Regions from separate parts of the Streptomyces sp. NPDC048185 genome, predicted to be linked through region 2. Evidence: riboswitches for the same ligand, from Rfam matches in the RefSeq annotation. Region 2 holds a riboswitch; each other region holds the start of a gene.
What was found. Region 2 has a riboswitch for cyclic di-AMP ahead of ACGF3H_RS22675 (transglycosylase SLT domain-containing protein). Riboswitches for the same ligand answer to the same signal wherever they lie in the genome.
Positions count from the first base shown of each region.

Region 1: it holds a riboswitch for cyclic di-AMP, as region 2 does, so the genes downstream of both, ACGF3H_RS10635 (M23 family metallopeptidase) here and ACGF3H_RS22675 (transglycosylase SLT domain-containing protein) in region 2, are expected to answer to the same signal.
Region 3: it holds a riboswitch for cyclic di-AMP, as region 2 does, so the genes downstream of both, ACGF3H_RS23680 (C40 family peptidase) here and ACGF3H_RS22675 (transglycosylase SLT domain-containing protein) in region 2, are expected to answer to the same signal.

Region 1 covers NZ_JBIDAN010000003.1:12,023-21,489, forward strand. The annotation lists gene ACGF3H_RS10610 (MFS transporter) at 345-1,766, shown strand; gene lhgO (L-2-hydroxyglutarate oxidase) at 1,862-3,073, shown strand; gene trmB (tRNA (guanosine(46)-N7)-methyltransferase TrmB) at 3,248-4,045, shown strand; gene ACGF3H_RS10625 (PrsW family intramembrane metalloprotease) at 4,056-5,426, shown strand; gene ACGF3H_RS10630 (aldo/keto reductase) at 5,446-6,390, opposite strand; gene ACGF3H_RS10635 (M23 family metallopeptidase) at 6,543-7,574, opposite strand; cyclic di-AMP (ydaO/yuaA leader) riboswitch at 7,586-7,741, opposite strand; gene ACGF3H_RS10640 (PP2C family protein-serine/threonine phosphatase) at 8,007-9,209, opposite strand; tRNA gene ACGF3H_RS10645 (tRNA-Met) at 9,373-9,446, opposite strand.
Region 2 covers NZ_JBIDAN010000007.1:331,051-340,517, reverse strand. The annotation lists gene ACGF3H_RS22700 (glycosyl hydrolase) at 1-804, shown strand, start outside; gene ACGF3H_RS22695 (polysaccharide deacetylase family protein) at 821-1,576, opposite strand; gene ACGF3H_RS22690 (glycosyltransferase) at 1,666-2,994, opposite strand; gene ACGF3H_RS22685 (GNAT family N-acetyltransferase) at 3,026-4,090, opposite strand; gene ACGF3H_RS22680 (HAD family hydrolase) at 4,325-5,134, shown strand; gene ACGF3H_RS22675 (transglycosylase SLT domain-containing protein) at 5,182-5,676, opposite strand; cyclic di-AMP (ydaO/yuaA leader) riboswitch at 5,680-5,884, opposite strand; gene ACGF3H_RS22670 (polyprenyl synthetase family protein) at 6,582-7,592, shown strand; gene ACGF3H_RS22665 (DUF2092 domain-containing protein) at 7,847-9,067, shown strand; gene ACGF3H_RS22660 (ABC transporter ATP-binding protein) at 9,113-9,467, shown strand, end outside.
Region 3 covers NZ_JBIDAN010000008.1:105,197-114,663, reverse strand. The annotation lists gene ACGF3H_RS23710 (urease accessory protein UreD) at 1-44, opposite strand, end outside; gene ureG (urease accessory protein UreG) at 41-718, opposite strand; gene ACGF3H_RS23700 (urease accessory UreF family protein) at 847-1,524, opposite strand; gene ACGF3H_RS23695 (urease subunit alpha) at 1,533-3,254, opposite strand; gene ACGF3H_RS23690 (urease subunit beta) at 3,247-3,558, opposite strand; gene ACGF3H_RS23685 (urease subunit gamma) at 3,577-3,879, opposite strand; cyclic di-AMP (ydaO/yuaA leader) riboswitch at 4,557-4,701, shown strand; gene ACGF3H_RS23680 (C40 family peptidase) at 4,705-5,178, shown strand; gene ACGF3H_RS23675 (DUF6328 family protein) at 5,274-5,888, shown strand; gene ACGF3H_RS23670 (ATP-binding protein) at 5,879-6,382, opposite strand; gene ACGF3H_RS23665 (helix-turn-helix transcriptional regulator) at 6,596-7,456, shown strand; gene ACGF3H_RS23660 (DUF397 domain-containing protein) at 7,466-7,705, shown strand; gene ACGF3H_RS23655 (8-amino-7-oxononanoate synthase) at 7,748-8,875, opposite strand; gene bioB (biotin synthase BioB) at 9,026-9,467, shown strand, end outside.

The DNA of each region.
Region 1 (9,467 bases), on a different contig from region 2:
TGCGCAGTCCGGGAGACGGGCCACGCCTCCCGGACCGGTCCGCCGCCCGCGGGGATGTAGGCGGCGGCGTCCCCCAGCCCGCTGGATCCAGTACAGCGGGCCGACCCACGCACCGCCATGGAACCGCTCCCCCGATGGCCGGAGAAGAGCGCACGCACGGGCGCACGGCCACACACCGGTAGCACGCGGCAACGGTCCGTGCAGGCGCCGCACTTCAGTACGGGCCACAATCCCGCCATCCGGAACAATGCCTCTTAACGCATGGGATGCGGCGAACTACGCTGGGTTTACGAATGCCGCATGGTTATGCCAGTGCGGCAGCCGTCTGTGTCGAGGGGTGGCGCATGTCCAGGGAGCAACGCGGGCCGAACGAAAAGCTCGGCGCCGTTCTCGCCCTCGCGGGAATCAGCAACGCAGGACTCGCCCGGCGTGTCAACGACCTCGGCGCCCAGCGCGGGTTGACGCTTCGCTACGACAAGACGTCGGTGGCGCGCTGGGTGTCGAAGGGCATGGTGCCGCAGGGTGCGGCACCGCACCTGATCGCCGCCGCCATCGGCCAGAAGCTCGGCCGCCCGGTGCCGCTCCACGAGATCGGCCTGGCGGACGCGGACCCCGCCCCCGAAGTGGGCCTCGCCTTCCCGCGCGACGTCGGGCAGGCGGTCACGTCCGCCACCGAGCTGTACCGCCTCGACCTCGCCGGACGCCGGGCCGGCGGCGGCATCTGGCAGTCGCTCGCCGGCTCGTTCGCGGTGAGCGCGTACGCGACGCCCGCCTCACGGTGGCTGATAACCCCGGCCGACAGCTCGGTGGCGCGCGACGCGAGCCCGGCCGAGGGCTCCGGCGCACCGCTCAAAGTCGGCCACAGCGATGTGCGGAAGCTGCGGGAGGCCGCCGAGGACGCCCGCCGCTGGGACTCCAAGTACGGCGGCGGCGACTGGCGTTCGTCGATGGTCCCCGAGTGCTTACGCGTCGAGGCGGCCCCGCTGCTCCTCGGCTCCTACTCCGACGAGGTCGGCCGCGCCCTGTTCGGCGCGTCGGCCGAGCTGACCCGCCTGGCCGGCTGGATGGCCTTCGACACCGGCCAGCAGGAAGCCGCCCAGCGCTACTACATCCAGGCCCTGCGCCTGGCCCGCGCGGCGGCCGACGTCCCCCTGGGCGGCTACGTCCTCGCCTCCATGTCCCTCCAGGCCACCTACCGCGGCTTCGGTGACGAGGGCGTGGATCTCGCCCAGGCCGCCCTGGAACGCAATCGCGGCCTGGCCACGGCCCGCACGATGAGCTTCTTCCGTCTGGTCGAGGCCCGGGCCCACGCGCGCGCGGGTGACGCGCCGGCGGCGGGTGCCGCGCTGAAGGCCGCCGAGAGCTGGCTGGAACGCGCCCGGCCGGGCGACAACGATCCGACCTGGCTGGGTTTCTACTCCTACGACCGGTTCGCCGCCGACGCGGCCGAGTGCTACCGCGACCTGAAGGCACCACGCCAGGTCCGCCGCTTCACCGAGCAGGCCCTGTCGCAGCCGACGGAGGAGTTCGTCCGCTCGCACGGACTGCGGCTCGTCGTCTCGGCGGTGGCCGAGCTGGAGTCGGGCAATCTGGACGCGGCCTGCGAGCAGGGCGTGCGGGCGGTCGAGGTCGCCGGGCGCATCTCCTCGGCCCGTACCACCGAGTACGTCAAGGACCTCCTGCACCGTCTGGAGCCGTACAGCGACGAGCCGCGCGTGGTCGAGCTCCGTGAGCGCGCCCGGCCGCTGCTGGTCACCCCGGCCTGAGCCCGGGTGCCGCACGGGTTTGAGCGCACTGTCAGTGGCGCAGTGCACTATCGAAGCCGGGAGACGGAGCGCGAAGGGACCGGGAGGTGGGACACGTGCGGACCGGGATCGCCTACGACTGCGACGTGCTGGTGATCGGCGGCGGAATCGTCGGCCTGTCCACGGCGTACGCGATCACGCGCTCCGCGCCGGGCACCCGCGTGACGGTGCTGGAGAAGGAGCCGGGACCGGCCCGGCACCAGACGGGCCGCAACAGCGGTGTGATCCACAGCGGCATCTACTACCGCCCGGGCTCGCTGAAGGCCCGCTACGCGGTGCGGGGCGCCGCCGAGATGGTCAAGTTCTGCGCGGAGTACGGCATCGAGCACGCGGTCACCGGCAAGCTGATCGTCGCCACCGACCGCACCGAGCTGCCCCGGCTGCACGCGCTCGTGCAGCGCGGCCGGGAGAACGGCATTCCCGTGCGGGAGCTGGGCGCGGCGCAGATCCACGAGTACGAGCCGGAGGTCCGGGGCCTGGCGGCCATACACGTGGGGACGACCGGCGTCTGCGACTACGTCGGAGTGGCACGGCAGCTGGCCCGGGCCTCCGGGGCGGAGATCCGCTACGGCGCGGAGGTGCTGCGCATCGACCGGCGCCCCGACCTCGGAGTCGCCGTCCGCACCCGTACCGGTGACGTGGTCCGCGCCCGGACCCTGGTCAACTGCGCCGGCCTGTACTGCGACGAGGTCGCGCGGATGACGGGCGACGACCCCGGGATGCGGATCGTGCCCTTCCGCGGCGAGTACTACGAGCTGGCGCGGCCGGAGCTGGTGCGGGGCCTGGTGTACCCGGTGCCGGACCCGGCGTTCCCGTTCCTCGGCGTGCACCTGACCCGCGGCATCGACGGCAGCGTGCACGTGGGGCCGAACGCGGTGCCCGCGCTGGCCCGGGAGGGCTACGGCTGGAGCGTGGTCCGGCCCCGCGAGCTGGGCGCCACGCTCGCCTGGCCGGGCTCGTGGCACATCGCCCGGCGTCACTGGAGATACGGCGCCGGGGAGCTGCGGCGGTCGCTGTCCAAGGGGGCCTTCACGTCGGCGGTCCGCAGGCTGCTGCCGGCGGTGACGGAGGGCGACCTGGTGGAGGCGCCGGCGGGGGTGCGGGCGCAGGCGGTCCTGGCGGACGGGACCCTGGTGGACGACTTCCTGATCAAGGAGGGGGCGCGGGCGGTGCACGTCCTGAACGCGCCGTCCCCGGCGGCGACGGCGGCGCTGCCGATCGGGCGGGAGGTGGGGCGCCGGGCGCTGGCGCTGCTGGGGGCGGTGTGAGCGAGCCGGCGTCCACGGGGGCCGAAGGGGTGCGGGGTCCGGCGCCGGCCTGGTGCCGTGCGTGGGCGTGCAGCCAGGGCGGCACGGCGGCGTCGGTGGGGGAGCGCAGCTGAGATGGCGCGGCGGTGGAGTGCGGAGGGGGGTCAGGACGGAGGCCGTAAAATCGTTCTCACTGTGTCTGATTCACGCCATGCCCCCGAGACCCCTCAGCCGGTGCGTGCCAAGGGTGAGCCCCGGTTTCCCGACGGGCCGAAGGCCGATCCCGCCGGGTCCCACTTCGAGCGGCGCATCCGCAGCTTCCAGCCGCGCCGGAGCCGGGTCACCACCGGGCAGGCGGACGCGCTGCAGCGGTTGTGGCCGAAGTGGGGACTGGACATCGACGGACAGCGGGTGATCGACCTCGCCGAGCTGTTCGGGAACACCGGTCCCGTCGTCCTGGAGATCGGCTTCGGCATGGGCGAGGCGACCGCCCAGATGGCCGCCGCCGACCCGGACACCAACATCCTCGCCGTGGACGTCCACACCCCCGGCCAGGGAAACCTGCTCGGTCTCGCCGACCGGAACGGGCTCTCCAACATCCGCGTGGGCAACGGCGACGCGATCATCCTCCTGCGCGAGATGCTCGCCCCCGGCTCCCTCGCCGGGCTGCGCGTCTACTTCCCCGACCCCTGGCCGAAGAAGCGGCACCACAAGCGCCGCCTGATCCAGCCGGAGTTCCTGACCCTGGCCGCGTCCCGCCTCGCACCGGGCGGCATCGTGCACTGCGCCACCGACTGGGAGCCGTACGCGGAGCAGATGCTCGAGGTCCTCACCGCGCACCCCGGCTTCGAGAACACCGTGCCCGACGGTGGTTTCGCGCCACGTCCCGGCCACCGGCCGCTGACCCGTTTCGAGGGCCAGGGACTGGACAAGGGTCATGTGGTGAACGACCTGCTCTTCCGCCGCGTACAGGAGCAGCCCCCCACCGGTTAGGGTCCATGCCGTGGCCACCTGTCCCCCGTACCCGACGCGTCCGCCCGCGCCTCAGCACAGGCATCCACACTGGTGGCAGCGCGCCTGGGTGCGTTACGGAGCGCTGGTCACGCTGCTCGCGCTGTCCGGCCTGGTGATCCTGGCCCTGGTGCGCGAGCAGACCGGCACCCAGGGGTTCCTGGTGGGACTGGGGCTGGCGGTCTTGCCCGTGCCGCTGCTCATAGCCGCGTTCCGCTGGCTGGACCGGGTCGATCCCGGCCCCTGGCGGAACCTGCTGTTCTCCTTCCCCTGGGGCGCCTGCGCGGCGGCGCTGATAGCGATCGTCGCCAACAGCTTCGCGACAAGATGGATAGCGACCGCCACCGCCGATCCCACGGGCGCGGACACCCTGGGCGCCACGGTGATAGCGCCGGTCGTGGAGGAGTCCGCCAAGGCCGCGGCCGTCCTCCTGGTCTTCCTCTTCCGCAGGCGGAACTTCACCGGCATCGTCGACGGCGTGGTCATAGCCGGTGTCACCGCCACGGGCTTCGCCTTCACCGAGAACATCCTCTACCTGGGCACCGCCTTCGGCACCGACCAGCTCACCGGCGACCGCGGCATCGCCTCGGTGACCGCGGCGACCTTCTTCGTCCGGGTCGTGCTGTCACCGTTCGCGCACCCGCTGTTCACCGTGCTCACCGGTATCGGCTTCGGCGTCGCCGCGCTCTCCGCCGACCGCCGGCGCCTGCGGCGCGTGCTGCTCCCCCTGGCCGGCCTGCTGCTCGCGATGGGCATGCACGCCCTGTGGAACGGCTCGGCCTCGCTCGGTGAGTACGGCTTCTTCGCCGTGTACGGGGCGTTCATGGTGCCGGTGTTCGGCCTGCTGACCTGGCTCGCGGTCTGGACCCGGCAGCGCGAACTCGGCGTCATCCGGGCCGAGCTGCCCGTCTACGCGGTGGCCGGCTGGCTGGCACCGGCCGAACCGTTCGTGCTCGGCTCGATGCGGGCCCGCCGCATCGCCCGGCAGCACGCCCGTCGGCACGCCGGGAAGCGGGCGGCGCGGACGGTGGCGGAGTACGAGGCGTACGCGACCTCGCTGGCGTTCCTGCGGCAGCGCGGGCGCCGGGGCAGGGCGGGCGCCGACTACGTCGTACGGGAGCGCGAGTTGCTGACCGAGCTGTGGCGCCGGCGGGAGACGGCGCGCCCGGCTCTGGACCACGCGGCCCGGGTCACGGCGCCGCCCGTCCCGGTGGCCGCACCGCACTGGCCGGCGTACGGGGCGCACGCGGCACCCGCGCCCGTCCCGTACGCCGCGCAGGCCCCGCACGTCACCGCGTACGCCGCCCACGCCCCCCACTCCGCGTACGCCGCGTACCCGCCGTACAACCCGTACCGGTCGTAGCGGGCGCCGGGAGAGGCCCTCAGGCGGACGCCTCGGTCAGCCTGAGCACCTCCGCCTCCGTCAGCTCCAGCTCCGCCAGCCCCAGCAGCGCCGGCAGCTGCTCGACCGTCCGCGCGGACGCGATCGGCGCGGCCACCGTCGGCTGGGCCGCCAGCCAGGCCAGGGCCACCGTGGCGACGGGCACGCCGTGGGCCTCGGAGATCTCGTCCAGGGCGGTGAGCACCCGCCGGCCGCGCTCGCTCTCCAGGTGCTTGGCGGCGCCGCCCGCCCGGGGGCTGTCGACGGCCGTGCCGGGCCGGTACTTGCCCGTGAGGAAGCCGGCCGCGAGGGCGTAGTACGGAACGGCGGCCAGACCGGCCCGCTCGGCGAGGTCGCGCAGCCCGCCCTCGTACGTGTCCCGCGAGACCAGGTTGTAGTGGGGCTGCAGGGCCACGTACCGGGCGAGGCCCTCGCGGTCCGAGAACTCCAGGGACGCCGCGAGCCGCTCGGGGGTGATGTTGGAGGCGGCGATGTACCGGACCTTGCCCGCGCGCACCAGTTCGTCGAGCGCGCCGATGATCTCCTCGACCGGCACCTCGGGCTTGTCGAAGTGGGTGTAGTAGAGGTCGATGTGGTCGGTGCCCAGGCGGCGCAGCGAGGCGTCGGCGGCGGCCTTGATGTTGGCGGCGGACAGACCGGGGTACTCCGGGTGCTGGCTGACCTTCGTGGCGATCACGATGTCGGCGCGGTTGCCGCGGGTCGCGAGCCACTTGCCGATGAGGGTCTCGGACTCGCCGCCGCTGTTGCCCTCGACCCACGCGGAGTAGGCGTCGGCGGTGTCGACGAAGTTGCCGCCGGCGGCGGTGTAGGCGTCGAGGACGGCGAAGGAGGTGTCCTGGTCGGCGGTCCAGCCGAAGACGTTGCCGCCGAGGGAGAGCGGGAAGACCTCGAGGTCGGAGGAGCCGAGCTTGCGCAGAGAAGTCATGTCCTACGACAACAAGCGCACCGGAACCGGTCATTCCGAGGGTGCGGGGGCCGGACGCAAAGATCGCGCAAACCGGCAGCCCTGACGTCGGGGGGTCGCCGTCAGGACCGCCGGGATCCGAAGGTGGGCGCCTCTTCCGGGCGCCCGTGTCCTCAGGGGGTGAGGCCCTTGCCCTGCAGCCACGCGGCCGGGTCGACGCCGCCCTCGGCACCGCCGACGTGGACCTCGAAGTGCAGGTGCGGTCCGGTGACGTTGCCCGTGGCGCCCACGCGGCCGATGACGTCCCCGGTGCTGACCTTCTGGCCGACGCCGACGCTGATCGACGACTGGTGGCAGAACCACAGCTCGGTGCCGTCGTCCAGGGTCAGGATGGTGCGGTAGCCGTAGGCGCCCGCCCAGCCCGCCTCGGTGATCGTGCCGGTGTGGACGGCCTTGATGAGGGTGCCCGTGGGCGCGGCGAAGTCGAGGCCGGTGTGGTGGCCGGAGGACCACATGGACCCGGCCTGGCCGAAGGTCGAGGTGATCGTGTACGAGGAGGTCGGCAGCGTGAACTGCTTGGCCAGCTCGGCGAGCCGCTCGGCCTCGGCCTTCTTCGCGGCCTCCTCCTCCGCCTTCTTCTTGGCGGCGGCGGCCTTGGCCTCGGCCTCCTTCTCCGCCTTGGCGGCGGCCTCGGCGGCCTCCTTCTCGGCCTTGGCGGCGGCCTCGGCGGCGGCCTTGGTCTCGACCTGGACCTGCTGCTGCTCGGCCTGCTGCATGATGCGCGCCCGCAGGACCTCACCGGCGTCGGTGGTGCCCTCGGCGGTGTCGTCGGCGGTCATACCGATGCCGCTGAGCGGGGTGGCGGAACCCTCGGGCTCCGGCTCGTCGTCGGAGATGAGCGAGCCGACGTTCGGCAGATCGGGCATCGAGATGGACACCGGCGGCTTGCCGGTCTGCGCGCTGGCCATGCCGCCCGCTCCGACGGCCGCGATGACGCCGACGCCGAGGACGGTGGAGCTGCGGGCGAGCCCGCCGCGCTGCTTGGCGACACGGTGCCGGCCGCGTACCGGACGGATGGACTCCGCGGTGGGATTCCACTCCTCCCAGGGGCCCTCTTCGGCACGGTAGCCGTCGTAGCCGAAGGTTTCGGTGTCGTGCGTGCCGGGCACGAACGGGGCCTCGGGGGCAGGCCGGTTGGACGCCACGTGGGCGTACTCCTTTCCTTCCTTCCGCCTACCGGGTTAGCTGACGGGTTCGGAGCAGGAAGGTCTCCTACGCGCGTATACGCGCCGTGTAGCCACGGCGGCATACGCCCGATTCACCCCAAGTGGTGGTTCCCCGGTTCCCTCACGGGATTCGGCGCGTGCGCACGGAGCCGCCTTCTGTGACGGCTGGGACGACCGCGCTGCGTTATCGAACGTTAATAGACGCGAGGTGCTGATTCCAAGCCGTTCCGCTTGATCATTAGGGATACCGGCCGGGACGTACGCCTCATTGAGACACATATGGGGGCGAGTTGACCGCCTCTCAGGTCACGACTTCACATCACGCGTTTATGACGGTGTGTCAGTTGTTATGCGGAGGGCGGTCGTGCCGTCACCACCCGTGACGGCGATCGAGGGGGGTCGCCGCACCGCTCAGGCCCGGCGGCGGACGGCGAGCAGCGCCATGTCGTCCGTCGTGCCGCCCCCGGAGTGCTCGCGCACCTCGTCGGCGAGGGTTTCGAGCAGGTGGGCCGGGTGGCGGAAGACGCGGCCGGCCAGCCGCGCGTGGGGGTCGTAGAACCGGCCCTGGGCGTCACGGGCCTCGGACAGCCCGTCGGTGTACAGCAGCAGGGTGGCTCCGCCGGGAAGCCCGCTCTGCTGCGCCCGGTCGGGCCACACCCCGAGCTCGCCCATGCCGAGCGGCAGCGCGAACTCCCCGTCCTGCACCGGGTGCACGGTGCCGTCGGCGTGCAGCAGCAGCGGCGGCGGGTGGCCGCGGTTGACGACGCGGACGATGCCCTCGCCGTGCGGCAGTTCGGCGAGGACGGCGGTGGTGAACCCCTCGAAGGCGTCCAGCCCGTCCCGGCGGGTGCCCTCGCGCGCCAGCGCCCGCTCCAGCCGCTGCGCGACCGCCTCCAGCGTCGCCTCCTGCTCGGCGGCCTCCCGGAAGGCACCGATCACCACGGCGACGGCGGCCACCGCGCCCATGCCCTTGCCGCGCACGTCTCCGACGATGAGCCGCACGCCGCGGGCACTGTCCTGCACCGCGTACAGGTCGCCGCCGATGAAGGCGTCCGCCTGCGCCGCCTCGTAGCAGGCGGCGATCTCGAAGCCGCCGATCCGTTCGGCGGGCTCGGGCAGCACGGCGCGCTGGGCGGCCTCGGCGATCTCACGGGCGGAGGCGAGGCGCTCGTCGGTGCGGCGGACGAAGGCGTTCACGAAGACGGCGAGGGCGGCGACCGTCGCGATGGTGATCAGCTCGGTGAGCGAGTCCACGTAGTGGATGACGCCCTTGCCGAGCTGGAGCCCGATGACGGCGGCGACCACGGCGAGGCCGGTGAGCAGGGTGTCGCGCCGCGAGTAGAGGGGCGCCGCGACCAGGGGCGCGGCCGTCCAGAGGGGCCCCGCGGTGAAGTACCGGGGGGTGAGGAGGTCGTACACGACGGCGACGACGATCAGCAGGACGGGGAGCAGGCGCACGAAGGTCCGGCCGTACGGGGTCCGCCGCCGCACCGGCCGGACGGGCGGTACGGGCATCGGGGCGGCGCCGAGGCCCGGGCCGGGCACGGGGACGCCGGACAGCCGGCCGCCGGACCTGGCATACGGTCCTTCGCCGTCCACGTCACCTGGCCGCACCACTCGTCTCCCGCCGCCCCTGCACGTCCACGCCGTTTGCCGTCCCGCCTCCCAGGTTTCCCGGAGGAGGGACGGGGGGCGAGCCGTGGCGGCCGGTCGGGTGACGGACACGCGGAGACACCGAAGGCCGGAATCCCTGAGGATTCCGGCCTTCGGCCTTGAGTAGCGGGGACAGGATTTGAACCTGCGACCTCTGGGTTATGAGCCCAGCGAGCTACCGAGCTGCTCCACCCCGCGTCGTTGTGTCTCCAGTGTACG
Region 2 (9,467 bases):
GTGTACACGTACCACGACATGTCCGCGGTCACCGGCACCCGCCTGGAAGGCCAGTTGCTCACCGACCAGGAGCAACGCGTCGGCAGGGACAGGATGTTGCTGCTGTCCTGGGAGAGCAAGTGGTGGGGCGGCACCGTACGGCAGCAGCCCACGTGGAAGCAGATAGCCGACGGCGAGCTGGACGGCTCGGTGATCGATGTCCAGGCGCGCCGCATCAAGGAGTACGGCGAGCGCACGGGCAAGAAGGTCTTCCTCTCCTTCGACCTGGAGATGGACACCCGCACACCGGAGAACGGCAGCCCGGCCGAGTACGTCAGGGCCTACCGGCACATCCACGACCGGTTCCGCGCCCTGGGCGTCGACAACGTGCTGTGGACCTGGATCATCACCGGCTACCTGGACCACGCCGACCTGTTCCGGCGCCTGTATCCCGGGGACGCGTACGTCGACTGGATCGGCTACAACCAGTACAACTACTACCTGTGCCACAAGGCGAAGTGGCTGACCTTCGCCCAGACGCAGCAGGACAGCCACGACTGGATCCGTCGCCACATCTCCGGCGACAAGCCGCTGATGCTGTCGGAGTTCGGCACCGCCTCCGATCCGGACCGGCCGGACCGCCAGGCCGGCTGGTACGCGCAGGTGCCCCGGGTGCTCAAGGATCTGGGGGGCGTGAAGGCCGCCCTCCAGTGGAACTACCGCGACCCGGGACCGCACTGCGACCTGTCGGTGGCGGGCGATCAGGCGTGGGACGCCCTGCGCGGGGCGGCCGGCGACCCGTACCTCAACCAGCCGCACGGGTGACCGGGACCGCCCCTCGTCACCCCGCGAACTCCGGCCCGCGGAACAGGGCGCGACCCCGGCGGTACCAGCGCCAGCCGATCGTCCTCGGCCCGTCCCGGTACGGCGCGATCCGGGCGCCGTCGCCGGCCAGCCAGGCCCGGACGTCGGCGACGGTGTGGCCGCGGCGCACGATGAGGCGGGCGATGCGGTATCGCTCGTCGCGGTCGGAGCTGAGCGCGTGCCGTACCGCGGTGGCCGTCTCGTAGCCGGCACGGGCCGACATGGCCCTCACCCGCGGGCTGTTGTAGCCGTGCGGGTAGGCGAGGTGACGGACCGGGTGGCCGAGGGCGTCCTCCAGCACGTCCTTCGACGTGCGCAGTTCGTACGCCAGGTCCTTGCCGGACAAGGTGTCCAGCTGGGCGTGGGTGACGGTGTGGCTGCCGATCTCCATGCCGGCGCGTTCCAGCCCGGCGGCCTCGCGCAGGGTCATCATCGGGGCGGGCGGCAGCAGGCTGCGGCCGCCCGGGGTGACGGCCCCGGTGGTGAGGTAGGCGGTGGCCGGCAGCGAACGGTCGGCCAGCGCCTCGGCGGTCGGGCCCGGCAGGTCGGCGAAGCCGTCGTCGAAGGTCAGCACCACCGGCCGGGGCGGCAGGGACGCCCGCCCGGCGAAGTGGTCGGCGACCGCGCCGATCGTGACGGGAGTCCGCCCGCTGTCGACGATCGCGTCGAGGTGGGCGGCGAACTCCTTCGGAGCAACGGTGAATTCGGCGATCCAGTCGGGCGGATCGTCCATCACGGCGTGGTAGAGGAAGACGGGGATGCAGTCACCGCCCGCCCGTGCTTTGCCGCCCGGTGCGTGCTCGCCGCGGTTGCCCGTCGTCCTCATCCCGTCCCCCTGAGAGCGGACCGCAGGGCGTACCGGGCACGCAGGTAGCCCACCGGTCCGTAGACCATCCCCCGCCGCTGCAGCCGCGACAGCCGCCGTGGCCACGGGTGGGTCCGTTCGTCGTGGTCGCCCGGCGCGCCGCCGCCGTCGGTGTCGCGCACGGCGGTCAGCAGGCGCGCGTGGGCCAGGCCGCGCGGCAGCCGGGCCAGGAACGCCGGCAGCAGCGCCGGCCGGTTCACCAGGATCGCCGTGAGGTACGCGGTGAGCCCCGCGCCGTAGCCGTACGCCTGCGTCTCCAGGTCCCGCCAGGTCTCCCGGTGGTGGTGCCACACCAGGGCCGTCGGGGTGTAGTGCAGCCGCCCGCCCTCCGCGAGCACGCGCACGAAGCCGTAGAGGTCGTCACCGCCCCGTGCGCGGGTGCCCGCGCCGGTCGCCGGGTCGAAGCCGCCGACCGCGCGCAGGACCGCCGTGCGGAAGGCCATGTTGGCACCGGAGCCGAAGCGCCCCGCGGTGAACGGGAACAGCGGTTCGCCGGCGGGCGGGTGCTCCGGGTCGTACGTGCGCGGTGTGAAGCCCTTCGCGAAGCCGCCGTGGCTCTCCAGCAGGACCTGGGCCGGGGTGCGCAGCCGCGCGGGCAGGATCAGCCCCGTGGCGCAGCCCAGGCGCGGGTCGGCGGCGAAGGGTGCCGTCAGCTCGGTGAGCCAGCGGGGGTCGGCGACCACGTCGTCGTCGGTGAAGGCGACCACCTCGCCCCGCACGTCGGCCAGGCCCCGGTTGTGGGCGACGGCGAGCCCGGGCACCGGCTCGCACACGTACCGCACGCGCTCGGCGTACTTCCGCTCGACCAGCTCGCGCGTCTCGTGCGTCACCGGGGCGTTGTCGACGACGACGATCTCGGCGTCCGGATGGTCCTGCGCGAGCAGGGAGTCCAGCGCGCGGGCGAGCTGCCCGGCACGTTCCCGGGTGGCGACGACGACACTGACGGACGGCGGGGCGGACGGCGCACCGGCCGGCGCGGCGGGCCCGGGCCCGGACACCGGCCCGGGCGGCGCCGCCGGAAGCGCCCGCCGGGCGAGCGCGGCCAGCGTCCGCGCCGGGTCGGCGCCTTCGGGCACCCGCCCGAGCAGCGTGCCCACGGGCCGGCCCTTCCTGCGGACCAGCACGAACACCGCGCCGGACGTCACCGGCGGACCGCCCGGGCCCGGCCCGAGGCCGGCCTCCTCCCCGTCCCCGAGATCCAGCTCGGCGACCTGCACCGGCTCGGTGCTCAGGAACCTCTCGATCTCGTGCCGTGTCTCCTGCCGCGCACGCCGTGCTCCGGCCATGCGCCCCACCCCCTCGTGGTTGCCCCTGGCGTCACGACCGGCGCAGCCGGGCCGCCCCCTTCAGCGTGCGTGCCGCCAGCGACGCCAGCCGCGGCCGGCCGCGCACGAAACCGTGCGCCCGTCGGGCCGGCTCGCGGCCGAGCCACTGCAGCGCGGCGCCCGCTCCCGGACGCGTCACCGTTCCCTCGTACACGGGCAGTTCGCCGGTCTTCAGCGAGTCCTTGTACTCCGCCGCGCCCCGCCCCATGTCGAGCAGGCCGATCCCCTCGGCGGCGGCGGCCTCGGCCATCCGCAGGTGCAGCACCAGTCCCGGCGAGTACTTCGCGAAGTCCGGGTCGTACGCCGGGAACCAGCAGGCCAGCACCGAGGCCGAGCGCAGTCCGAAGTGCGCGGCGACGGGCCGGCCGCCGGCGTAGAGCACGGACAGCGTGCCCGTGCACTGGGGCGCCCGGGTCTCGGCGAGCCGTCCGACGAGCCGGGTGATCCACTCCTGCGCGAACCGGTCCCGGCGGCCCGTCCTGCGGTACTGCGCCGACTTCCACTCCATCAGCGTGCGCAGCGCGGCCGGTTCGCGCTCGTCGAACACGAAGCGCACCTCCCCGGCCTGGCGGCCCAGCCTGCGCTCCTTGGCGAGCGTGGTCTTCAGGAACTTCGGGGACTGGGCGCGCAGCACGCTCTCGTACGCCTCGTACCCCTTCTCCACGTCGATGACGTAGGAGGTGTGTTCCTCGGCGGCGTACGGCACGAACAGGGCCTGCTCGGCCTCCAGGTTGTCGAAGGCCAGGCTCGACAGGGAGCAGGCCCGCAGCAGTTGGCGGGTGTCCGGGGCGAGGCCCGGCCGCAGCACCGCGCCCTGGCAGTCCGAGACCCCGAGTCCGATCGCCCGGCCCTGGCCCAGCGGCCCGCGCTCGTGCGGCAGGAAACCGGCGGCCTCACCGCCCTCGTACAGCACCGCCACCCGCGCCCCGGGCCGTACCCGGCCGACGGCCTCGGTGAACTCCGGCTCCATGAACGGACTGCGCGGCGACCTCGACGCGGCGCGCAGCGCACGCCAGCGTTCCCTCTCCCCCTCGCCCAGCTCCTGCGGCCTGAACACACGTACACGTCCGCCGTTCAACCCGACCCCCCGATCAAGTCCCCCCTGGACAGAAGGAAGGTACCCCCGGGGCCGTCCGGAGGGTAGAAGGCAGAGCATGTTGTTGCCAACTGGTGCACAGGCCTTTAACCGCCTTTAGACGATGTTGTGTCAGGTTTCGGACACCTGCGAACGTCCTCGTGCGCATCCGGTCGTGGGTGAGTCGGACAGGTGCGGTGTCCGTATTCTCTGATCATGGACCGCACCGCATATGCCCTCGTCGCCACCGACCTCGACGGAACGCTGCTGCGCGGCGACGACACCGTCTCCGACCGGTCGCTGGCCGCGCTGGCACGGGTGGCCCGGGCCGGAGCCCGGCACCTGGTGGTGACGGGCCGCCCGGCACCGAGGGTGCGCTCCCTGCTCGACGGCCTCGGCTGCACGGGGCTCGCGGTGTGCGGACAGGGCGCGCAGGTGTACGACGCGGGCGCGCACCGGATGCTGTGGTCGGTCACCCTGGACCGGGAGCTGGCGGAGACCGCACTCGGCAAGATCGAGGCCGAGGTGGGGGAGGTGTACGCCGCGGTCGACCAGGACGGGGTCGACGGGCTGACCCTCATCGAGCCGGGCTATCTGATGCCCCACCCGACGCTGCCCGCGGTGCGCGTCGAGCGGCGCGACGAGCTGTGGAGCGCGCCGATCAGCAAGGTGCTGCTGCGCCATCCCGACCTGTCCGACGACGAGCTGGCGGCGACGGCGCGCGCGGTGGTCGGCTCGCTCGCGACGGTCACCATGTCGGGGCCGGGGACGGTGGAGCTCCAGCCGTGCGGGGTCACCAAGGCGACCGGTCTGGCGCTCGCCGCCGAGCACCTGGGGCTGAGCCGGCGGCGGACGATCGCCTTCGGGGACATGCCCAACGACATCCCCATGTTCCACTGGGCGGCCCGCGGGGTCGCCATGGCGGGCGCCCACCCCGAGCTCAAGGCGGTCGCGGACGAGGTCACCACGACGAACGAGGACGACGGCGTGGCCGTCGTCCTCGAGCGGATCTTCGGAGCCGACTAGATCCCGTCCGCCGAGGGGACCTGGTCACGGCTCATGGCGGGTACGGCTCAGTACGCGCTGAAGACGTTGTCGATCGAGCCGTACCGGTCGGCCGCGTAGTTGCAGGCGGCGGTGATGTTGGCGACCGGGTCGTACGAGTCCCAGGAGGTGCCGGCGACGTGGTACGCCTGGAAGGTCGGGTCGATCACCTGGAGCAGGCCCTTGGACGGGGTGCCGTTGATGGCGTTGATGTCCCAGTTGTTGATGGCGAGCGGGTTGCCGGACGACTCGCGCATGATGTTGCGGTGGATGCCGTCGTACGTCCCGGGGATCCCGTGCTGGGCCATGATGTCCAGCGACTCGCGGATCCAGCCGTCGAGGTTGTCCGGGTACGCCGTGGTCGCCGTGGTGGCGGCGGTGGTCGTGGCGGCCGGGGTGGCGGCGGACGCGGTGGCGGCGCCGATGAGCGGCAGGGCGAGCACGGCGGCGCCGGTGCCGGCGACGGCGAGCTTGCGGGCGAGGCGGCTGGTCCGGGCGTGACGGTTCTGACCGTTGGCAGGCATGTGTGTGTCCCTCTCCAACGCCTGCGAGGTGAGCTGTCGGGTTCGGGCGGGGAGGTGCCCGGCCGCGCCCTGACGGGCACGGCTTCACCCCGAGCCGCTCCGGTGGTGTCCGGCGCGGCGACTTACCTGGGTCCCCCGCTCCTGCCTGCGAGTGTCTCGAGTGGATGACTGTGTGCCGGGCGGTGGCAGGATTCGGCGTCCGCCTGACAGGCCGGGAACGTATGCGAGAGCACATGTCCGGAACAAGTGCAGGAATCACCCGACGTGCCTGTTGACCTTGGTCTGGGGGATTTGGGGTGCTTGATCCTTTGCGACTGCCAAGGCCCAACTCGCCTACGGGGCAAAGGGGTGGCGGGGGTCGTGACGGGGGTGCGGCGCGCGGGCCGGCGGGTGCGGCGGCGTGAGCCAACTCACGGGCCTCAACAAGGGCGGCAAATCGGGCATTAGGGCCAACTGGTGGCCAACCGGCCGCCGATGGCGGGCCGTTTGGGCGGGCGGCCGGGGCGGGGCTGTCCGCCGGGTGTGCGCGCCCTGTGCCGCGCTCCGCCGCCGACCGCGCGGCCCGGTGTCCCGTCGCCCTGCGCGGGCACCCGTTCGGGGCGGGGGAGCGGATGTCGAATGGGTGACGTTCTCGGGGTGCGGTCCGTTGGGAGGGGTGGTGGGATCTTCGGTGGCGGCTTTCGGCGTGCCGTGTCCTGTTTCGCACGTCTCTGGCGATGTCGATCGATATCCGCTCATATCACCTGATCAAAAACATACCGTGCATGATCCGATACCGACCGGCCTGTAACGGTGGGCGCTAGCGGTGATCGAAACGTGACCGGATACGCTGACTCGAGTGGTGGCAGCGACCTATCGACAAACCAGGTAATCGCCAGTAGACACCAGCAGACAGGAGATCCCTCGTGACCGTCGTCGGGCCGTTCGGGCTGAGCGTGCGGGACCAGGCTCTGGAAGCCGATGTCCAGACCGGATTGGCGGCCGTCGAGGAAGGGTTGCTTGAGGCAACCAAAAGCGAGGTGCCCTTCATCACGGAGGCCGCCCAGCACCTGGTGCGGGCCGGCGGCAAGCGGTTCCGGCCGCTGCTGGTGATGCTCGCCTCCCGGTTCGGCGACCCCTACGCGCCCGGCATCGTGCCCTCGGCCGTGGTCGTGGAGCTGACCCACCTCGCCACGCTCTACCACGACGACGTGATGGACGAGGCCGCCGTGCGCCGCGGGGTGCCCAGCGCGAACACCCGCTGGGGCAACTCGGTCGCCGTCCTCACCGGTGACTTCCTGTTCGCCCGTGCCTCCCAGATCCTCGCCGACCTCGGGCCCGAGGCCGTCCGGGTGCAGGCCCTCGCGTTCGAGCGGCTCGTCACCGGCCAGATCCTGGAGACGGCCGGACCGCAGGACGGACGGGACCCCGTCGACCACTACCTCGACGTGCTCGGCGGCAAGACGGGATCGCTGGTCGCGGTCTCCTGCCGGTTCGGCGCGATGATGTCCGGCGCCGACGAGACGGTCGTCGACGTGCTGACCCAGTACGGCGAGCGGCTCGGCGTCGCCTTCCAGCTCGCGGACGACGTCCTGGACATCGCCTCCGACTCCCACGAGTCGGGCAAGACGCCCGGCACGGACCTGCGCGAGGGCATCCCGACCCTCCCGGTGCTGCGGCTGCGCGAAAGGGCGGCCCGGCTGGGCCTCGCCGAGGACCTCGCCCTGTGCGAGCTGCTGGACTCCGACCTGAGCGACGACGCCCGGCACGCCGAGGCGCTGCGCCTGCTGCGCGCCCACCCCGCGCTCGAACAGGCGCGGCGGGACACCGTCCGGTACGCGAAGGACGCCCGTGCGGCGCTGGCCCCGCTGCGGGAGTGCGACGCCAAGGCCGCGCTGATCGAGCTGTGCGACGCGGTGGTCCACCGGGCCGGCTGACCTCCCGGCCGCACCGCGCCCGGCCGGCGCGGTGCTCTCCCCCTACCGGGCGGGGGAGGTTCACCTCCTCCGTCTCATCCCGCAGGAGTACGCGGAGTTGAGCCCGCGGTCTGACGCTTCTCCCTGGCCGGTTTGGTCAGATGGACACCACGGAAAAACACCACTCCTCACCGATTCGGGTGAGAATGGCGGCTCACGGGTGAACAGTGCGAGGTCGCGAGACAGCCGCCGCCGACGACGGAGGTAGGGCACACATGGCACCGATCGATTCCGACGACAGCACGACCGCCGGGCAGGGCGCGGAGCCGCGCGCCGGACGGCGCAGGGCCGCGCGGTACGTCGTCCCGGTCGCGGTGATGGGCGTGGCGGCCGCCACGATCGGGCTCGTCCCCGCGCTCGCCGACTCCGGTGACCCGGACCTGCCGGAGGTGACGGCCCAGCAGCTCATCGAGAAGATCGCCCGGTCGGACGTCCAGCAGCTGTCCGGCACCGTCAGGATCAGCACCGACCTGGGCCTGCCGGACCTCGGCGGCCTGGAGAGCGGCCTGATGGCCGGGATGTCCGGCGGCCCCGGTGCGGGCGGCGGTGACGACGAGGGCTCCTCCGCGGACCCGTCCGCCAAGCTCACCGAGCTGGTCACCGGCACCCACACCCTGCGCGTAGCGGCCGACGGCCCCGACCGGCAGAAGCTGTCGCTGCTGGAGGACGCCGCCGAGTACAGCCTGATCCACGACGGCAAGGACGTCTGGGGCTACGACAGCAAGTCCAACGAGGTCTACCACTCCACCACGCAGGACGGTGCCGAGCGGCCCGCCGAGAAGGCGCCGGCCACCCCGAAGGACTTCACCGAGCAGGCGCTGAAGGCGGTCGACGACACCACGTCCGTGACCGTCGACGGCACCGCGCAGGTGGCCGGCCGGGACGCGTACCGGCTGGTGATCAAGCCCAGGCAGTCCGGTTCCACGGTCGGTGCGATCAGCGTGGCCGTCGACGCGAAGACCGGCATGCCGTTGAAGTTCACGCTGACCCCGTCGGGCGGCGGCGCCGCCGTCGTGGACGCGGGCTTCACCCGGGTCAGCTTCTCGAAGCCGGACGCGTCGACGTTCGACTTCACCCCGCCCAAGGGCGCGAAGGTCACCGAGGGCGACGAGATGCCCGAGACGCCGGAGCGGAAGCAGAAGCCGAAGTCCGACGGCGGTCTCGCCGAGGAGCTGGGCGGCCTGAAGGTCGTCGGCGAGGGCTGGAACGCGATCGCCGCCTTCGACACCGGCGGCCAGGGACTGCCCACCGCCTCCGCGGGCGGTGACCTGGGCGGCTTCCTCGGCTCCTTCGGCGACCAGGTCAAGGGCGACTTCGGCTCGGGCACGGTCTTCAAGACCCGCCTGGTCAACGCCCTGATCACGGACGACGGCAAGGTCTACGCCGGTGCGGTCACCAAGGACGCGCTGGTGAAGGCGGCCGAAGCCGCGAAGTAGGGCCGGACGCGCGGCCCGTACGCGCACGACGAGGAGAGGGAGCCGATGGGTGAACCGTCCGCCGCGGAGCCGGAGGGCCCGGCACCGGGGAGCACGGGTGACGCCGTCATCGCCACCCGCGCGCTGACCAAGCGCTACCGCGGCGGACAACTCGCCGTCGACGGCCTGGACCTGACCGTTCCGGCGGGCAGCGTCTTCGGCTTCCTCGGCCCCAACGGCTCCGGCAAGACCACCACCATCCGCATGCTGATGGGCCTGATCGAGCCGACCTCGGGCACGGCACGGGTGCTGGGCCGGCCCGTGCCGCGCGCCGCCCGCGCCGTACTGCCCCAGGTCGGCGCCCTCATCGAGGGCCCCGCCCTGTACGGCTTCCTCTCCGGCCGCGACAACCTCCTGCGCT
Region 3 (9,467 bases), on a different contig from region 2:
GCGAGGATCCGCGCCATCGCCCGGACGCCGCCCGGCGCCGTCATGCCGTCCACGCGGCGAGCCGGGCGCGCACCCAGTCGGCGACCTCCCCCACGCCTGCCTCGCTCCTGAGCGACTGGAGCACGACCGGCAGTTCGCCGCGCTGCGCCTTGGCGTCGGCGGCCATCCGCGCGAGGTCGGAGCCGACGTACGGGGCGAGGTCGGTCTTGTTGACGATGAGCAGGTCCGCGGTGGAGACACCGGGGCCGCCCTTGCGCGGGATGTCGTCGCCGCCCGCCACGTCGATCACGAAGATCTGGGCGTCGACGAGTCCCCGGGAGAAGGTGGCGGTGAGGTTGTCCCCGCCGGACTCCACCAGGACCAGGTCGAGCGGTCCGACCTCGTCCTCCAGGTCCTCGACGGCCTCCAGGTTGGCGGAGATGTCGTCCCGGATCGCGGTGTGCGGGCAGGCGCCCGTCTCGACGGCGGTGATGCGCTCCGGCGGCAGGACCGCCTCGCGGAGCAGGAACTCGGCGTCCTCGCGCGTGTAGATGTCGTTGGTGACGACGGCGAGGGACAGTTCCTCGCGCAGCGCGCGGCAGAGCGCCGCGACGGTCGCGGTCTTGCCGGACCCGACGGGCCCGCCGAGCCCGATGCGCAGCGCGCGGCGGCTCCCGTCGGGCCGGCGGGCATCGGCGGACACGGCGGCGGGCCCGTCGTGGTCGTGGTCGAGGTGCATGGGTGACTCCTGAAACTGGGGGTCGGCTCTCGGCCCGTCCGGCGCTCGAGGACGAGGCCGAACGGGGGTTCCAGGGGGCCGGAGCCCCCTGGAGTCGGACAGGGAAGGGGCGGCGGGGGCGAGGACCACTACGAGGCGAAGAGCCGCACGGCCCAAGCGGCATGCGCCTCCGCCCCGATCTCCAGCAACGGCGCGGACCGCGCCGGCAGCGCGTCCGCCCCCTCGTCGCTCAGGGCCAGTTGCGCCGCCTCCACCGCGTCCGCGGCCACCCGGTCCACCTCCGCCGCCAGCCGCGCGAGCACGGCCGTGGCGTCGAACGGGTCGAGACCGAGCAGCCGCACGACCGCGGTCGCCGGCCCGCTCACCCCCTCGTAGGCGGAGCAGTAGGCCGCGTCCAGGGCCCCGAGCCCGGCCGCGCGGGCGGCCAGCCCGAGGACGACGGGCTGGTGGGCGCCCTTGGGGAAGCGCCCGGCCAGCACCTCGAGTCCGGGGTCCGGCCAGGTGGCGCGGGCGGCCCGCATGAGCTGCCGGCCGAGTCTGCGGGCCACCGCCCGCAGGGCGGGTGACGGTGTGCGGGCGTCCGCGGCCCGGTCGAGTTCCTCGGGATCGACGCCGAGGGCCGCGGCTGCCGCGAGGGACGCCGTCACGGCTCCGCTCGTGTGCAGCCGTCCCCGGCAGAACGCCTCCAGGCTCGCGGCGTCGGTGATGTGTCCGGCCTTGACGGCGGCCTCCGCCCCGCCGGAGTGGGCGTGCCCTCCGGCGGGGAACCGGCCGTCCGCCAGGACGAGCAGTGCTGCGCGGCTCATGACGGCGCTCAGAAGAGGAAGTACCGCTGCGCGAGCGGCAGTTCGGCGACCGGTGCGGGTTCGACGAGCTCGCCGTCGATGGTCACCGCGAAGGAGTCCGCGGCGACCTCGACCCGGGGCAGGGCGTCGTTCTCGCGCATGTCCGCCTTGGTGCGGCCCCGGGTCGAGCGGATGGGCACGAACTCCTTCCTGAGACCGAGGCGTTCCGGCAGCCCGTCCTCGATCGCCGCCTCGGCCACGAAGTTCAGCGAGTTCGTGGCGGGCGCCCGGCCGAGGGCGCCGTACATCGGGCGCGGCAGGACGGGCTGCGGGGTGGGGATGGAGGCGTTGGCGTCGCCCATCTGCGCGTAGGCGATCTGTCCGCCCTTGAGCACGACCTGCGGCTTCACACCGAAGAAGCGGGGCTCCCAGAGGACCAGGTCGGCGAGCTTGCCGGACTCGACGGAGCCGACCTCGTGCTCGATGCCCTGGGCGACGGCGGGGTTGATGGTGTATTTGGCGACATAGCGACGCGCACGCCGGTTGTCGGCGCGGGTGTCGCCGGACAGGAAGCCGCGGCGTCGCTTCATCACGTGCGCGGTCTGCCAGGTCCGCAGGATCACCTCGCCGACGCGGCCCATGGCCTGGGCGTCCGACGACATGATGGAGATGGCGCCCATGTCGTGCAGGATGTCCTCGGCCGCGATGGTGCTGGGCCGGATGCGGGACTCGGCGAAGGCCAGGTCCTCGGGGACCGCCGGGTTGAGGTGGTGGCAGACCATCAGCATGTCGAGGTGTTCCTCGACGGTGTTGACGGTGTGCGGCCGGGTGGGGTTGGTGGACGCCGGCAGCATGTTCGGCAGCGACACCGCCGTGATCATGTCGGGTGCGTGGCCGCCGCCGGCGCCCTCGACGTGGAAGGCGTGCAGGGTGCGCCCCGCGACCGCGTCGAAGGTGTCGCCGACGAATCCGGCCTCGTTCAGGGTGTCCGTGTGGACGGCGAGCTGGACGCCGGACTCCTCGCACACGTCCAGACAGGCGGAGATGACGGCGGGGGTCGCGCCCCAGTCCTCGTGGATCTTGAAGCCGAGGATGCCGGCGCGCAGCTGGTCGCGCATCGACTCCTTGGACATGGTGCTGCCCTTGCCGAGGAAGCCGATGTTGACCGGGCTCGACTCCAGGGCCGCGTACATCCGCGCGAGGTGCCACGAACCGGGGGTGACCGTGGTCGCCTTGCTGCCCTCGGCCGGTCCCGTACCGCCGCCGACGAGCGTGGTGATGCCGGAGGCGAGGGCCTCGTCGACGACGCCCGGCGCGATGAAGTGGACGTGCGTGTCGATGCCGCCGGCGGTGACGATCTTGCCGTTGCCCGCGATGACCTCGGTCTCGGGCCCGATGACGAGCTCGGGGTGGACGCCGTCCATGGTGTCCGGGTTGCCGGACTTGCCGATGCCGGTGATGCGGCCGTCGCGGATGCCGATGTCGGCCTTGACGATGCCCCAGTGGTCGATGATCACGGCACCGGTGATCACGGTGTCGGGGGCGCCCTCGGCACGGGTGGCGCGCGACTGGCCCATGGACTCGCGCAGCACCTTGCCGCCGCCGAAGACCGCTTCGTCACCGGAGCGGCCGGGGCCGCCGGAGCGGTCCTCCTCGATCTCGACGAAGAGGTCGGTGTCGGCCAGCCGGACGCGGTCGCCGGTGGTCGGGCCGAACAGGTCGGCGTAGGCGGCTCGGGACAGTTCAGGCATCGAGGGCACCTCCGGTCGCGCCGCGCAGACCCACGACGACGCGGGCACCCGCGAGGGGGATCAGCTCCACGTCGACCGGGATGCCGGGCTCGAACCGGACGGCGGTGCCGGCGGCGATGTTCAGCCGCCTGCCGTGCGCCGCGGCACGGTCGAAGTCGAGACCGGGGTTGGCCTCGGCGAAGTGGTAGTGGGAGCCGACCTGCACGGGCCGGTCGGCGGTGTTGAGCACGGTCAGACGGACGCTCGTGCGGCCCTCGTTGAAGGCGACCGGCTCGTCGGCGAAGAGGATCTCTCCGGGAATCATGGCTGCTGCGGGTTCCCGTCAGATGATCGGTTCGTGGACGGTGACGAGCTTGGTGCCGTCGGGGAAGGTCGCCTCGACCTGCACGTCGTGGATCATCTCGGGGATGCCTTCCATGACCTCGTGGCGCTGGATCAGCTTGCGGCCCGACGCCATGAGCTCACTGACCGTACGGCCGTCACGGGCGCCCTCGAGGATGTGCGAGGTGATCAGCGCGACGACCTCGGGGTGGTTGAGCTTCACCCCTCGCGCGCGGCGCTTCTCCGCCACGTCCGCGGCCACATGGATGAGCAGTCGTTCCTGCTCGTGCGGGGTCAGTTGCACGTACCACCTCACAGAACGTCACGCCGGGACCGAACGGTCCGGCTGCCGCGTCCACCGCGACGGCTCTAGATGTAACACACAGCAATGAGCCCCAAGTCGCCCGCTGATGTGCGAAAAACCGCAGGTGGATCGGGGTGCAGAGTACGGCTAGAGTGTTTCCGCCACGTCACGCGGTTTTGACCGACTGATTACCGGTTTGACCGGCCGATTACCGGTGCTGTCGGCGGTCCTTCGCATGCCCGCGCATCCCTGGGCGCGATCGGCGTCCCGCAGGGCGCCCGGCAGCCGCGTCCGGCACACCCTCCGTCACCGCGGGGCCGAAACCGGCCGAACGGCTTACCCCCCTTCGGCGTAGGAACACCTCGAATTTCCGGCCCCCCGGGCTTGCGCGACGTGCGCACCCGGACGGCGGAACTTGTCATTCCGTCGCTGGTCCCGGGGTCGCCACGGGCGTCCCCCGGAGGATCGAACACGACATGTCCACCCGAACGGGTGGGTGGTGAGTAACCACACAACAACCCGGTTCCGTTGGGATTTTCCGACTTCGGTGCGCCAAGATCCATGACTGACGACAAGCCCCCGCCGCAGCGGCGGGGCGGTCCGGGCGGACGCCGAGTCCTGCCGCCGCCCGGACGACCGGTCGACAGGAGTGGATCGGCAGGAGTGGAGGACCCGAGCACGACGGGTCGCCGGAACGGTCGCCCCCGAGAGGGAGCCGCCGGGCCGAGCAGCCCTTGGGGTGAAGCCGCACTCGTGCGGCCGGGCAACTTCGCCAGCCCGAATCCGACAGGTCATCCTTCACAGGCGGCTGACGAAGGGTTGCGCATGACTGCGCTCAATCGCGTCCCGTCGCTGATGGCCCGTGCCGGTACGGCCTCGGCCCTGACCATCGCCGCCGTGGGCGGCTCCATCGTGGTTCCCGGCGTCGCCTCCGAGGCCGCCGCGGCGAGCCACGCGACGAAGGCCCTCAGGATCGCGGCCTCCAAGAAGGGCGCGCCCTACGCGTGGGGCGCCACCGGGCCGTACCGGTTCGACTGCTCCGGACTGACGCTGTACTCGTTCAAGAAGGCCGGCAAGAAGCTGCCGCGGACCGCCGCGCAGCAGTACAACAAGACCCGGCACGTCTCCGCCAGGAGCCGCAAGGCCGGAGACCTCGTGTTCTTCCACTCGGGCCGGAGTGTGTACCACGTCGGCATCTACGCCGGAAAGGGCAAGATCTGGCACGCCCCGAAGACCGGGGACGTGGTGCGGCTGCAGAAGATCTGGACCAGCAACGTCTGGTACGGCCGGGTGAAGTGATCCGCCCGGGGCGGTGACGGCTTCCTGACGCGCCGTCACCGTCCCGGGTGCGTGCCGCGGTGCGTGACACGGCCCTCTGCGGTCACCCGCACGGCATGGCCGACCACCGCCGCTGCACCGCTCGCAACGAGACACCGCTGGAGCGCGCCGACCGCAACTTCGTCGAGCTGCTCCAGGAACTGCGCGTCACCCGGACCGGGGTGCAGATCCTCTTCGCCTTCCTGCTGTCCCTGGCCTTCACGTCGCGCTTCCCGGAGCTCGACACGGTCCGGCGCACCGTCTACGTCACCACGCTGCTGTTCGCGGTGCTCGCGGCGACGCTGTTCACCGCCCCGGCCGCGCTGCACCGCTCGCTCTTCCAGCGGGGCGCCAAGGCACGCATAGTGCGGGTGTCCTCGCGGCTCGCCACGGCCGGCCTGGGCGTACTGGTGTTCGCGTTCACCGGCTCGGTGATGCTCGTGGTCGACGTGACCACCGGCCGGGCCGGTGGAGCGGCCGCCGGTGCGGCGACCCTGCTGGTCTGCCTCGGCCTGTGGTGGCTGCTCCCCCGCCTGGTCCGGCGGAGCCACGCGACCGGTGACCGCCGCGCCGCCGACCGGCGCCCGGCGGCGGAGGCGGCCGGCGCGGCCCGGGACAGGGCCGCACGGGTCCGGGCGGCCCGGCGGGCGCCGTCCGTCTCGCGCCGGGTGCCGTCCACGCCTCACCGCTGAGGCTCCTGCGGCCCCACGGTCTCGCCCCGGGGACGCCCCACGACGGTGACCGGTTCGGCGGGCACCACCGGGCCCGGTGCCGTCCAGGGCAGTTCGATGGAGACGGTCTTGCCGCCCTCGCGCGTGGGCCGCACCCTCAGCCTGCCGCCGCACTCCGCCGTCAGCCAGCGGATGATCACCATGCCCCGGCCGTTGTCCTGCTGCACCGCGGCGGGCAGCCGTTTGGGGAAACGCGGGTGGCTGTCGGTGACGCCGATGCACAGCCGTTCGTCGCAGTCGAGCACGAGGTCCACCGTGAAGGTCGGTGACTGCCCGAACGTGTGCTGGACCGCGTTGGTGGCCAGCTCGGAGACGATGAGCCGGACGGTCTCGGACACCTCGGCGTCCTCGGGCAGGCCCCACTCCGCCAGGGTGCCCACCACATAGGTGCGCGCGGCGGCCACCGAGGCGGGATCGCTCGGCAGAGTGACGGATGCTTCCAGATGGTCTGCCATGGCGACGTCGTCCCTTTCCCACGGGACCGCGGCCCGACACGGGGCGGATGGTTCGAGTACGGTCCCGGACTGGTGCTTCGCCGCCAGACTGCCATCACCGCCCGGCGAAGGGCGGCGATCCACCAAGATATGCATATATCTGTCGCTCGAAGCGGTGAACTCTGCGACGGCAGAGCGTATTCGGGCGGCTCGTCGGCATCGGAGGAGTGGCCCATGCAGCACGGTCCGGTGGTGCGCCGCCGAAAGCTGGGCGCGGAACTGCGCGCCCTGCGCACGTCGGCGGGGATCACCAGCGGCGAGGCGGCCCGGCTGGTGGGCTGGCACCAGTCGAAGGTCAGCCGGATCGAGACCGGGACCAGCGGGGCGAAACCGGCCGACGTGCGGTTACTGCTGGACGCCTACGGTGTGGACGACCGCGAACTGCGGGAGCTGCTGGTGGTGCTGGCGGGTTCCGAGGACGCGGGCGGCCGGCACCACTGGTGGCACGCCTATCGCGGGGTGCTGCCGCCGACGTACCGGGACTTCATCAGTCTGGAGTCGCAGGCGAGCGCGATGCGGACGCTGGAGACGACCGTCGTTCCCGGGCTGTTGCAGACGCCTGAGTACGCCCGCGCGGTCACGCGGGCGGCGGTGGACGGGCTGTCGGACGAGCGGCTGGACACGCTGGTGGAGGTCCGCCTGGCCCGGCAGGACGTGCTGCGGGCCGACCCGCCACTGGAGCTGAACGCGGTCCTCGACGAAGCGGTGCTGCGCCGGGAGGTGGGCGGGCCCGGGGTCATGGCCCGGCAGCTGACCCGGCTGGTGGAGGCCGCGCGGCTGCCCAATGTCCGGCTCCAGGTGCTTCCGTTCACCGCCGGGGCGCACATCGGTGTCACCGGCCCTTTCGTAATCTTCTCATTTCCGAGCACTTCTGATCTCGACGTGGTTGTTCTCGACCACTTGACGAGTAGCCTCCATCTCGAACGGAAAGAAGACCTGGAGGCCTACACCGAGGCCTTCGACGCTCTCCTGCTCCATGCCCTTTCGCCCGCGGACTCGTTGGACTACATCGCCGCGACAGCGGCCGGCGCGTAAGGAGGCACCATGTCCGCATGTCCCCGGAACATCCCCGCGAGTACCGAACTGCACGATGTGCGATGGCTGCGCAGCAGTTACAGCACAGGAGCCAACAACTGCGTGGAGACCGCACGGCCGGCGGCCGGCCCCTGGGCCGGGCTCCTCGCCGTGCGCGACTCCAAGGCCCCGGCCGGGCCCGCGCTGCTCTTCTCCCCCGGGAGCTGGGCGTCGTTCACGGCCGCGGTCCGCGTCGGCAGGACCGGCTGATCCGACCGGGTGACGCGCGACGCACGGCCGTGCCACGCCGACTCATGGCCGCGTTTCGCCGATCACCCGTACCGCACGTTCGATCTGTTCCCCGGAGAGGTCCGCGCGAGCGGTCAGCCTGAGCCGTGAGATGCCATCGGGCACCGACGGAGGGCGGAAGCAGCCCACGGACAGGCCGGCCGCACGGCAGTCGGCCGCCCAGCGCACGGCCCCCTCCGGGGAGGGAGCGCGCACCGAGACCACCGCGGCGTCCGGACGCACCGCCTCCAGACCCGCGGCGGTCAGGCGCGCGTGCAGCTCGGCCGCCACCTCGCGCGCCCGCGCCGCCCGCCCGGGCTCACGACGCAGCAGCCGCAGGGCCGCGAGGGCCGCGCCCGTCGCGGCGGGGGCGAGTCCGGTGTCGAAGATGAACGTCCGGGCCGCGTTCACCAGATGGTCGATCACCCGGGCGGGGCCGAGCACGGCACCGCCCTGACTTCCCAGCGACTTGGACAGCGTGACCGTCACGACGACGTCGTCGGCACCCGCGAGCCCCGCCGCGTGCGGGGCGCCCCGGCCGCCGTCGCCGAGGACGCCGAGGCCGTGGGCGTCGTCGACGACCAGCCCGGCGCCGTGCTCCCGGCACGCCTCGGCCAGGGCGGCCAGCGGCGCCGCGTCACCGTCCACCGAGAAGACCGTGTCGGAGACGGCGACGGCGGGCCCGTCGTGCGTCGCCAGCGCCTTTCGCACCGCGTCCGGGTCGGCGTGCGCCACGACGTGGGTCGCCCCCCGGGCCAGCCGGCAGCCGTCGATCAGCGAGGCGTGGTTGCCCGCGTCGGAGACGACGAGGGAGCCGTGCGGCGCCAGCGCGGTCACCGCGGCGAGGTTGGCGGCATAGCCGGAGGAGAGGACGAGCGCGGCCTCGAAGCCGCAGAACGCGGCCAGTTCGCGCTCGAGTTCGGCGTGCAGTTCGGTCGTTCCGGTGACGAGCCGGGAGCCGGTCGCACCGCCGCCCCAGGCCCGCGCGGCCCGCGCCGCGCCCTCGGTGACCTCCTGGTGCCGGGCCAGACCCAGGTAGTCGTTGCTCGCCAGGTCCAGCAGGGGCGAGTCGGCCGGACGGGGCCGAAGTGTCCGTACGAGGCCGGCCCGGCGGCGCGCCCCGGCCTGCTCGTCGATCCAGCCGAACGCCATGGCTTCGCCCTCCGCGGTTTTGTAGGCAGTGGACAGACACTAGCGGCACGACGGGCTGCCCGAGGTGTGGCGATACCCACACGGTGATCTGTCACTGTTGTGCGAAGTCTCCTTGGCCCCGGGCGGCCCCGTAGGACAGGATCGGCTCTCATGGACCTGCTGAACACGCTGGTGGACAAGGGGCTTCGGCGCGAGACGCCGACCCGCGAGGAAGCTCTGGCCGTCCTCGCCACTTCCGACGACGACCTGCTCGACGTGGTGGCCGCGGCCGGCAAGGTGCGCCGTCACTGGTTCGGCCGACGGGTGAAACTCAACTATCTGGTCAACCTCAAGTCGGGCCTGTGTCCCGAGGACTGCTCCTACTGCTCGCAGCGGCTCGGCTCGAAGGCCGAGATCCTCAAGTACACCTGGCTCAAGCCCGGCCAGGCCTCCGAGGCCGCTGCCGCCGGCGTGGCCGGCGGCGCCAAGCGGGTGTGCCTGGTGGCCAGCGGGCGCGGCCCCACCGAGCGGGACGTGGACCGGGTCTCCGAGACCATCAAGGCCATCAAGGAGCAGAACGAGGGCGTCGAGGTCTGCGCCTGCCTGGGGCTGC